3 regions of the Microbulbifer weihaiensis genome follow, and region 2 is predicted to be linked to each of the others. Evidence: predicted binding sites of a transcription regulator. Region 2 holds the regulator's gene; each other region holds the start of a gene.
The links. The regulator FNR, encoded in region 2, switches genes on or off when oxygen is low (the NO sensors DNR and NnrR bind a similar motif). The targets are predictions, from matches to a motif close to TTGATNNNNATCAA.
Positions count from the first base shown of each region.

Region 1: the regulator FNR is predicted to act here: its motif matches at 2,153-2,166, upstream of ACNKU7_RS08960 (bacteriohemerythrin).
Region 3: the regulator FNR is predicted to act here: its motif matches at 1,235-1,248, upstream of ACNKU7_RS12865 (DUF3149 domain-containing protein).

Region 1 covers NZ_JBLWFL010000006.1:173,007-176,285, forward strand. Annotated here, with positions in the region: gene ACNKU7_RS08950 (ABC transporter permease) at 1-452, shown strand, start outside; gene ACNKU7_RS08955 (lipocalin-like domain-containing protein) at 445-1,530, shown strand; gene ACNKU7_RS08960 (bacteriohemerythrin) at 1,577-2,014, opposite strand; gene speB (agmatinase) at 2,672-3,279, shown strand, end outside.
Region 2 covers NZ_JBLWFL010000001.1:651,435-654,713, forward strand. Annotated here, with positions in the region: gene ACNKU7_RS02755 (OmpW/AlkL family protein) at 1-92, shown strand, start outside; gene hemN (oxygen-independent coproporphyrinogen III oxidase) at 267-1,649, shown strand; gene fnr (fumarate/nitrate reduction transcriptional regulator Fnr) at 1,777-2,502, shown strand; gene ACNKU7_RS02770 (hemerythrin domain-containing protein) at 2,534-3,112, opposite strand; gene ACNKU7_RS02775 (hypothetical protein) at 3,274-3,279, opposite strand, start outside.
Region 3 covers NZ_JBLWFL010000010.1:116,773-120,051, reverse strand. Annotated here, with positions in the region: gene ACNKU7_RS12875 (autotransporter assembly complex protein TamA) at 1-599, opposite strand, end outside; gene ACNKU7_RS12870 (hypothetical protein) at 709-1,098, opposite strand; gene ACNKU7_RS12865 (DUF3149 domain-containing protein) at 1,312-1,491, shown strand; gene ACNKU7_RS12860 (acetoacetate--CoA ligase) at 1,555-3,279, opposite strand, start outside.

The DNA of each region.
Region 1 (3,279 bases), on a different contig from region 2:
GAAGCCGCATGCGCGACCAGGCCGGGCTGAAAGAGGCGGCCAACGGCGCATTCACCCGCACCTTTCAAATGACCCGCCTGCTCAATACGTTGACCCTGACGCTGGCCGGTACGGCGCTGGCGCTGATGGGGCTAGTGATTTTTCGCTTGCGGCAGGGGAGTTATACGCTGCTGCATGTCTACGGCGTGCCGCGATCGGGGCTGCGCCGCCGGCTGGTCGCGCACAGCATGCTGGTGACCGGCTTGCTCGCGCTGCTGGCGACACCGCTGGGTATTTTCCTCGGCTGGGTGCTGGTGGCGAAGGTCAATCCCGCCGCCTTCGGCTGGGCATTACCGCTGCATTTCTATCCCGGGTTCTGGCTGCAGGTGTGGCTGCTGTGCCTGTTGATTGGTGCGGTGGTCGGTGTGCTGGTGGGTAACCCCGTGCGGCTGGAGACCCTGAAAAATGAATAATTCAACCTTCAACGGGCTGTGGCGCGCAGTGTTCGCCATCGTAGTGCTTCTGGTCGCATGTACGAAAGATGCCGTTGATGAATCGTCAATGGGCGCCCTGCGGGAACCGCCGGCGGGGTTCAAGCAGGCCGCGCTGGGGATGCCTGTGCGTCTGCCGGAGGATTTGGGGGCTCACCCGCAATACCGGCTGGAATGGTGGTATCTCACGGCCAACCTGCGCACCGAGGACGGTGAGGATTTCGGTGTGCAGTGGACCCTGTTTCGCAACGGCCTGCGCCCAGGGCCTTATGCCGAAAAGACGCCCGGCTGGCAGCGCAACGAAGTCTGGCTGGCCCATGCCGCGCTGAGCCGCCCGGATGACCACCACTTCGCCGATCGCGCCGCCCGTGGCGGTACCGGGCAGGCGGGGGCAACCGCGCAACCGTTCAGCGCCTGGATCGATGACTGGCGGCTCGACAGTCGAGGGCCTGATCAGTGGGATCTGGCAGTGGGTACTGAAGACTTCACTTATCAGCTGCGGTTGCAGGTCCAGTTACCGGCGGTGCTGAACGGGGAGGGGGGCTTCAGTGCCAAGTCCGCCGGTGGGGGCGGCTCCATGTATTTCAGTTACCCGAAGCTCGCCATAGACGGCGAAATCGAAGTTGGCGGCGACAACTTCCGGGTCACAGGGCAGGGTTGGTTCGACCGCGAGTGGAGCAGCCAGTACCTGAATCCGGACCAGCAGGGTTGGGACTGGATGGCGCTGCACCTGGAAGACGGTCGACACCTGATGGCATTCCGCGTGCGCGGTGCGGAAGATTTTTATTCGGCCACGCTGGTCGCCGCGGACGGCGGTGCGCACACATTGGCGGCGAAACAATTCACCCTGAAGCCAGTAGAGTATCGCGACAGCCGATTCGGTAAGGTGCCGGTTGTTTGGCAGCTGCAAATTCCCCTGGCGAATATGGATCTTTCCATCCGCTCCTGGCCGGGTGATTACTGGAACCCGGGAACCTTGCGCTATTGGGAGGGCCCTGTCACTGTGACCGGCACTCAGGCAGGCGAGGGCTATCTGGAGATGACCGGTTACCTTCCCTGATGGCGGACTGGCCCTCGAACACTGTATAAACTCGAGGGCTTCGGGATCAGAAGAATTTCGCAACCATGCGAGAGAGTAGTGAACCCGATGGTGTCTTGATGTTCACCGACTTTACGTAATCACCATCTTCGTTCTTTATGTGATTCGCCAGCCAGATCTGCAGTTCGCCCGACAGGGTTTTCGCGATATTTTGCCCGGCCTTGTGTGCATCGAAATATTTTTGAATACGCTTTACGAAACTGGCATGTACGGCTTTGTGTGCATCCAGGAGCGGGTATTTGTTTTGCTCCAGCAGGCTCTCTTCAAATGCGAAGTGAGATGCTGTGTAGTTGATCAATCCCATCAAAACTTGCGTTACTTTATCGCGATCATTGGCCTGTGCTGCCTCGTCGAGTTTATTGATGTAATCCACAATGCCTCTGTGTTGCTCATCAATAATGCTGATGCCGGTATTTAGCGATGTGTCCCATAACATCTTAGCCATGCTTACCTTCTTCTTTTTCTGTGTTTAATTCTCTACGGCCTTTATTTTCAGATCCTTTTCGTTTGATTATTCCGTTGTGAGAGCAATAACGGACCGCAACTACCGTGTGCTACCTTACCGGTGTTCGAGTAGTTGGCGTTGATGTAGATCAAGCACCTTACAGTTTTCGGCCAAGCGCCAAAGCGTAGCCCGGCGAAGCCGGATAAATCCGACCCTCCATTCTTACGTTCCTGTGGCCTCGCCCAAAGCCGGCACCCTGGGCATGGCTTGCCGACGGTGCGTCTCAGTGGTGCAGGGTGCAGGAAAAAGGAGTCCCTGGTCCGGCAGCCGTTGCGCGAGCCCAGACCCTTACAGACCCTTAATAGAATGTGGTGCCGGGCGGTGCCCCAGGTACTTTCCGGTCGGCGATAATTTTTCGCGTGAGTCAGGTTGGGGTACTTGAAAGTTGGCAACCTTCAGGCATACTCCGCCTGCGGTTCGACCGCCGTCGCAAACATCACGACGTTAAACCTGAAGTCCGTTCTGGGCGCTGGGAATCCCAAAACGAGAGTGTCGCCATGGCATCCTCGTACCCGGCCTCCGCTCGAGGTGTTCTGGCGAATAGTCCCGTTTTTTCCGCGCTGTTATGTAAAGCCGGAGTGGACACAGGAACCTCTCATGTCTGATACCCGTTTTTTATCTGAATTCTCCAATACCTACGCGAACATCTTCTCGTTCTGCGGCCTGCCCCTGTCTCGTGATCTGGATGGCGCGGATGCCGTAGTGATGGGCGTGCCTTTTGACCTTGCCACGACCGGTCGTTCCGGCTCCCGCTTCGGGCCGTCTGGGGTGCGCCAGGCTTCCGCCCAATTGCGTTGGGAAAACAAACGCTGGCCCTGGCGGTTTGCGCTGGGTGACCGGCTGCGGGCCATTGATTACGGCGACATTGTGTTCCGCGATGGTGACAGTGCCGCGATGGCGGCACTGGTCGAGCAGCACGCGGACCACATTGTATCCGCCGGCAAGACCTTGCTGACCCTGGGCGGCGACCACTTCATTACGCTGCCGCTTCTGCGTGCCCATGCGCGCAAACACGGTCCGGTGGCGCTCTTGCATTTTGATGCCCATACCGATACCGAGGCCACCGACTATGTTTACAACCACGGTGCCATGTTCCACCACGCGGTGCGTGAAGAGCTGATCGAAACCGGGCGCAGTATCCAGGTGGGTATACGTACCGAGTACACGGTGGAGACCCACCCGTTTGAGGTACTGGACGCGGCCTG
Region 2 (3,279 bases):
CCAGAGTGGATGTGCCTGGCGTAGGCAAGGTGACTGCCAATGTGGAACTGGACCCGCTGGTCTATACCGCCGGATTTGGCTACCGCTTCTGAAGCACAGCATAGATTCCCCCGGATCCCGGGAAGTCGTCACTGAAAGCTGCCGGCGTTTGATCGAGATCAAGCGCCGGCAGCGCTTCTGCAGGTAATTTCCCCCCGATCCACTTACCCAGACCAGAATTCAGAACCCGAGGTTCTCCGCAGATGGCCAATTCTTGCGATAGCGCAATGCCCGCTTCGACCAAACCCGACGCGCCGGGGCTCTCTCCGGAGCTACTGGCACGCTACGCCGGCCCCTGCCCGCGATATACCTCCTATCCCACGGCGGACCGCTTTGGCCCGCTGGAAGGCGACGAGCCCTGGGCCGCGTTGCAGCAGGTGAAAACGCTGTCGCTGTATGTGCATATCCCGTTCTGTCGTTCGCTCTGCTATTTCTGCGCCTGTAACAAGGTAATTACCCAGCAGTACGGCCTGGCCTCCAGCTATCTGGAAAATGTGTTGCGCGAGGCCCAGTGGTACCGCGACCGTGTAGCCAGGGCGCCGGTTGTGCAGTTGCATCTCGGTGGCGGCACGCCCACTTTCCTGAGTGATTCGGACTTGCAGCGATTGGTCAGTGGTCTCGGCGAGATCTTTGACCTGCGCCCCGGCGAGGATGTGGAGTACAGCGTGGAGGCGGATCCCCGCACGCTGGAGCCGGAAACCCTCGATACCCTGCGCGCGCTGGGCTTCAATCGCTTGAGCCTGGGTATCCAGGATTTCAACCCGGGGGTGCAACAGGCGGTCAACCGTGTGTGTACCGCTGAACAGGTGCGGGAACTGACCGAGCGGGCGCGCGAGCGCGGCTTTGGCTCGATTTCCTATGATCTGATTTACGGACTGCCCGGGCAGGATGTTGCGAGTCTGGAACACACCGTGGATAAAGTGCTGGAGCTGGCGCCGGATCGCATCGCCCTCTACCACTACGCGCATTTGCCGCATCGCTTCAAAGCCCAGCGCCTGATCGATTCCGACCTGATTCCGTCGCCGTCGGCCAAGATTGCCATGCAGCTGGCGGCGACCGAGAGGCTGACTGACGCCGGGTATCAGTTCCTTGGGATGGATCACTTCGCGCGCCCGGACGACAGCCTTGCGCTGGCGGCACAGGAGGGGCGTCTGGCGCGCAACTTCCAGGGTTACACGTTGATGCCGGCTGACGCTCTGGTCGGGCTCGGTGCGTCCGCCATCAGCTACAGCCGCGACGGTTACTGGCAAAACCAGCACAGTCTCAAAGAGTACGCCGCGGCCATCGCCGAGCGCGGTGAGGCCATCTGCCGCGGCTGGCAACTCAACGACGATGACCGCGTGCGCCAGTGGTTGATCATGGAACTGATGTGTCACCTGAAGGTGAGCAAGCAGGCACTGGAGGCGCGCACCGGTGTGCCGTTTGCGCAGTATTTCCGCGACGATGTGGCACGCCTGCGACCAATGTTCGATGACGGCCTGCTGCGTGACAGCGCAACTGACCTCTACGTCACCGAGCGCGGGCGCTGGTTCCTGCGCAACGCTGCCGCGGCATTCGACGCCTATCTGCACGGGGCAGCGAGTAATGCGACTTATTCCCGGGTGCTTTGAGTCAGCGGGACATTGCAGACTTATACACAGGCTTATCAAGGGTTTTTAACGGGGCGGGTGCTTTAAATTGGTGATGGGGATACAATCGGCCGCAATTCCAAGGGCGAGAACGCGGCGTAAACCGAACATGAAAGAAACTTCTTCTGCAGTCAGTTGTGGCAATTGCTCAGTCCGAAGACTGTGCCTGCCCGTGGGGCTGGCGGACGAAGATATCCAGCGCCTGGAGCAGGTCACGCGCAAGAAAAAGATCCTCAAGGCTGGGGATGTGCTGTTCCGCGCGGGCGACTCCTTTTCCAATTTGTATGCGATCCGCTCCGGCAGTTTCAAATCCGTGGTGATCGGTGCCGATGGCGATACCCAGGTGACCCACTTTGCCCTGCCGGGCGAGTTGCTGGGACTGGACGGTTACAGTGGCAGTGCCCACCCCAGTTACGCCGAGGCGCTGGAAGACAGCAGCGTGTGCGTGTTGCCGTTTAATCAGCTTGAGGGCCTTGCGCAGCAGGTGCCTGCCCTGCAGAAGCAGATTTACACCATTTTTTCTGAAGAGTTGAAACAGGAAAATGATGTGCTGCTGTTACTGGGCAAGCGATCTGCTGACATGCGCCTGGCGGCGCTGTTGCTGAATATTTCCAGCCGATATGCGCGCCGCGGTTATTCTGCCAGCGAATTTGTGTTGTCGATGCCGCGCACCGATATTGCCAATTACCTTGGCCTTACCGCAGAAACCGTCAGCCGCCTGATCTCCCGGTTCCAGAAACAGGGGCTGATCAAGGTTCAGGGGCGCGCGGTCACCATCCTCGACCTGATTGCCCTCAGTGAACTGGCGGGCACCCACTGCAGCTACGAAAACTGATCTACAAAAGCACAGGTAAAAGGCCAGCTATTCAGCTGGCCATGGCGGTGACTGTGCCATTTTCGGTGTCGGTGAGGTTTTCCAGCAGGGCCTGATAAAGCCGTTTTACGCCCTGGTGAAAGTGCACGCTTTCTTTTTCGTCCAGCTGCAATTCAATTTCTTCCCAATCCGCCGCGGTCAGGTACTGGGCCACCAGCGGCAGTAAAATCTCATTTTCTTTTTCCAGGTGTTGGCGTTGCAGGTCGATATATTCCTGCGCTGCGCCATAAAGCTGGGAGCGCTCCACGGCCGCATCATTGGCAACGGCATAAAACAGGGTGTTCATCCGCCGTGTGGCTGCGGCAATTGCCTGGTGTTCCCGCAAAACGTCTTCGACTACATCACGTATGTCGACAGGCTTACCCAGGAGGCGTTCAAAGACGAGATCCTCGACCGGGTGATGCCACTGATCGGGGTAGACGGAAAAGTAATCCAGTGCGTCAAGGATTAAGGTTAACGTTGCCGGATCGCGTTCTCGCTTGCCAAGCTGGTGCAGCAGCTTTTCGAATACGTCGAGCAATTGCTGCATGTGTTTGTGGTCATCGCATAGCTGCCAGAAGATGCCATTCATATCGCGCTCCTTGACTGAATATGATTATGTGCATCTACATTGTGGTGTGCCGGCAGGGAAGTGGCTTGATATGAATCAAGCCGCAGCTGGATCATGCTGCGGCTTGCGCCAGGTGAGAATAACGCGTTGATAGCTGCGTTTTTTGCGAGCGGCGCTCGGAATCAGAA
Region 3 (3,279 bases), on a different contig from region 2:
CGCACTTCCGGGCTTGGCGCCACCCGGTACACCAGGCGCGCCGCCTGTTCGCTGTGAATCACCGTGGCTTTGTAATCCACCTCGATATTTAACAGGCAGGCGTGGTCGCCGAGATATTTCTCGATCAGGCTGACGCCCTCGGTAACCTTCTCAGCCTCCAGCGGGTCGCCAACCTTGAGGCCGACACCGGGAAAATCCGCGCGCAAATGTGGCGGCATTTTTACTGTCAGGGTCTTGATCCGATACAAGGGACCGGGCACCACCCGGTAAAGGATTTCGCCGTCAGTGACCGTCTGGCGCACGCGGCCATCGTAATAGCCGCGTGAGCGCAACAGCTTCTCCAGCGTACCCCGTTCGTAGCGGGCAACATCCAGCGGATCCTCGTAGGACTTCAATACGCTGCTGGATTTGCGCTGCTGGTTCACCTGCTCGCGCAGCCAGTCCTGAAGCTCCCGGTCTTCCGAGACGCGAATTTTGAACTTTGGCAGGCTATCGATAAAAGGCAACGCCTGTGCCGGCTGAATAACAGAAATGGCCAGGCAGCACGACAGTATTACAGCGAGGGTGCTGTACCAGGTGGCGGGAAGAAAGAGACGCAATTCAACTATCCGTTTGCAAATATTCACTACTGCGACGCCGGCCACGGTGAAAAGTTGCCGGGTCGGCACCGGGTAAAGGGCGCCAACCCATCACACGGTGCAAAAGCTATCAGCGCGCAGGGAAGGCCCCAGGCGCCTCTTTTTTCTCAATCAGGGGATTACAGTTTTTGATGACCACGCGCCCCTCGAGCAGGTTGCCTTTGGAGTATTCGGAAAAAATGCACTCATTGGTTCTGGGGTCATAGTTTTCCACCCAGAGGTTGTCGTCTTTCCAGGTGGATCCGAGGTGGCGCTGCCCCTCGGGCACACTGATACGCATCACACCACCGAAACGTTTGACGAAAACCTGTTCATAGTGGAAGTAATACGCCAGCCATCCCACCAGAAACACGATGGCCCCGACGATAGCGCCCTTCCCCAGGCTTCCAAGGCGACTGCCTGCAAACAGACAAAGTGCCGCAAGCCCGATGACTGCGGCCCAGTACAGATACGTAATCATTGCTGATCTTCCGTGAATTATTGAATTATTCGCAATCGGCTCCCAACAGGGTAGCGCAGAATGCCGGGCGCGGTATACCACAGTGGGCGGATGATGGAAACGGGAGGAAAAAACGTGGCAGGCACGAAGAGCAAGCTTGATCTGTATCAAGGGGCGTGACGAGGCGCCTCGTACACTGGACTCATCAAGCAATACCAACCGAAGGAGCTTACCATGGACGCATTGATCGACCTGTTCACCAGCTTTTCTGGCCTGCTGAGCCTGGCCATCGTTGCCTTCGTCTGCCTGATGGCGACGTTCTTTATTCGGCTCGCGTTCAAGAAAATGGATGAAGAAGAACACGAAATTGGCGCGGTGAAGCAAGTACATCAGGGCGCCCATCAGCACGCCTGACCACTTGCCGATTGCGGAGGCAGGCCTCTACTGGCACTGCCTCCCCCCTGATTGCACAGTTACTCAGGTCTGCAATTCCGGCAGATTTTCAAACAGGGTTAACGCCTCAGGGTTCGCCAGCGCCTCCTGGTTTTTCACCGGTCGACCGTGAACCACGTTGCGCACCGCCAGCTCGACAATCTTGCCGCTGATGGTGCGCGGGATATCCGCCACCTGAATCACTTTGGCCGGCACATGGCGCGGCGTGGTGTTGGCGCGGATGGTGGTACGGATTTTCTGGGTTAACGCCTCATCCAGCGCCACCCCCTCTCTCAGCACGACAAACAGTACAACGCGGACATCGTCGCCCCATTCCTGGCCGATACAGATGCTGTCCAGAACCTCCTCGACCTTTTCGACCTGACGGTAAATTTCCGCTGTTCCAATACGCACGCCACCGGGGTTGAGTACCGCATCGGAGCGGCCGTAGATGATCACGCCGCCATGGCCGGTGATTTCCGCGTAGTCACCATGCGCCCAGACACCGGGCCAGCTGTCAAAGTAGGCACCGTGATACTTGCTGCCATCCGGGTCATTCCAGAAGCTGATCGGCATGCACGGGAAGGACTTCGCACACACCAGCTCGCCCTTCTCCTGTGCTACCGCTTTGCCGTCGTCATTCCAGACTTCTACCGCCATGCCCAGGCCGCGACATTGCAGCTCTCCCGCATAGACCGGCAGCGTGGGATTGCCCAGGGCAAAACAGGAGATGATGTCGGTACCGCCGGAAATGGAAGAAAGGCAAACATCCTCCTTGATATCGCGGTACACGTAACGGAACCCTTCATGGGCCAGGGGGGAGCCGGTGGACAACACCGCGCGCAGCTTTTCCAGCTTGTGGCTCTCACGGGGCTTGCACCCGTCTTTTTCCAGCGCCGCAATATATTTCGCACTGGTACCAAACACGCTGATGTTTTCCTCATCCGCCATATCCCACAGGGACTGGGCCGCGGGATAGAAAGGCGAGCCGTCAAACAGCACCAGAGTCGCACCGCACGCGAGCCCGCTAACCAGCCAGTTCCACATCATCCAGCCACAGGTGGTGAAATAGAACAGGGTATCGTCACGACGCATGTCGGTATGCAGCTGGTGCTCTTTCAGGTGCTGCAGCAAGGTACCGCCCACCCCGTGCACGATGCACTTGGGTACCCCGGTGGTGCCGGAGGAATACATGATGTACAGGGGGTGGTTGAACTCGGTTTGCACGAAAGTCAGCGCACGGGCCGGCGCCGTTTCGAGGAAGCCATCCAGCACCACCGCGCGCTCAAGCCCCGCTATCGCTTCAGCGGTGTCCGCTGCGCTGCGGGCAACCGGCACCACCACCATTTGCTCGATCGACTCGATCTGGGCCACGATCTGCTCCAGGCGCGGCAATGAGTCGATGGTTTTGCCGTTATAGAAGTATCCCTCGCAGGCAAACAGAATCTTTGGTTGCACCTGCCCAAAGCGATCCAGTACCCCATTGATCCCGAAATCGGGAGAACAGGATGTCCAGATGGCACCGAGACTGGTTGTCGCCAGCATGGCGACGACGGTATCGATGATATTGGGCATGAAGCCGGCTACGCGATCCCCCTTGGCGACTCCGGCGGCGTCGAGTGCCGACGCCAGGGTGCCCACGCGCTCAAACAGTTCCGCATACGTCAGTTGGCGTCTGCGACCGTTTTCCAGGCGCTCGACCAGCGCGACCTTGTCATCGCGGTAGCGCAGCAGGTTCTCGGCAAAGTTCAGGCGAGCGTCGGGAAACCA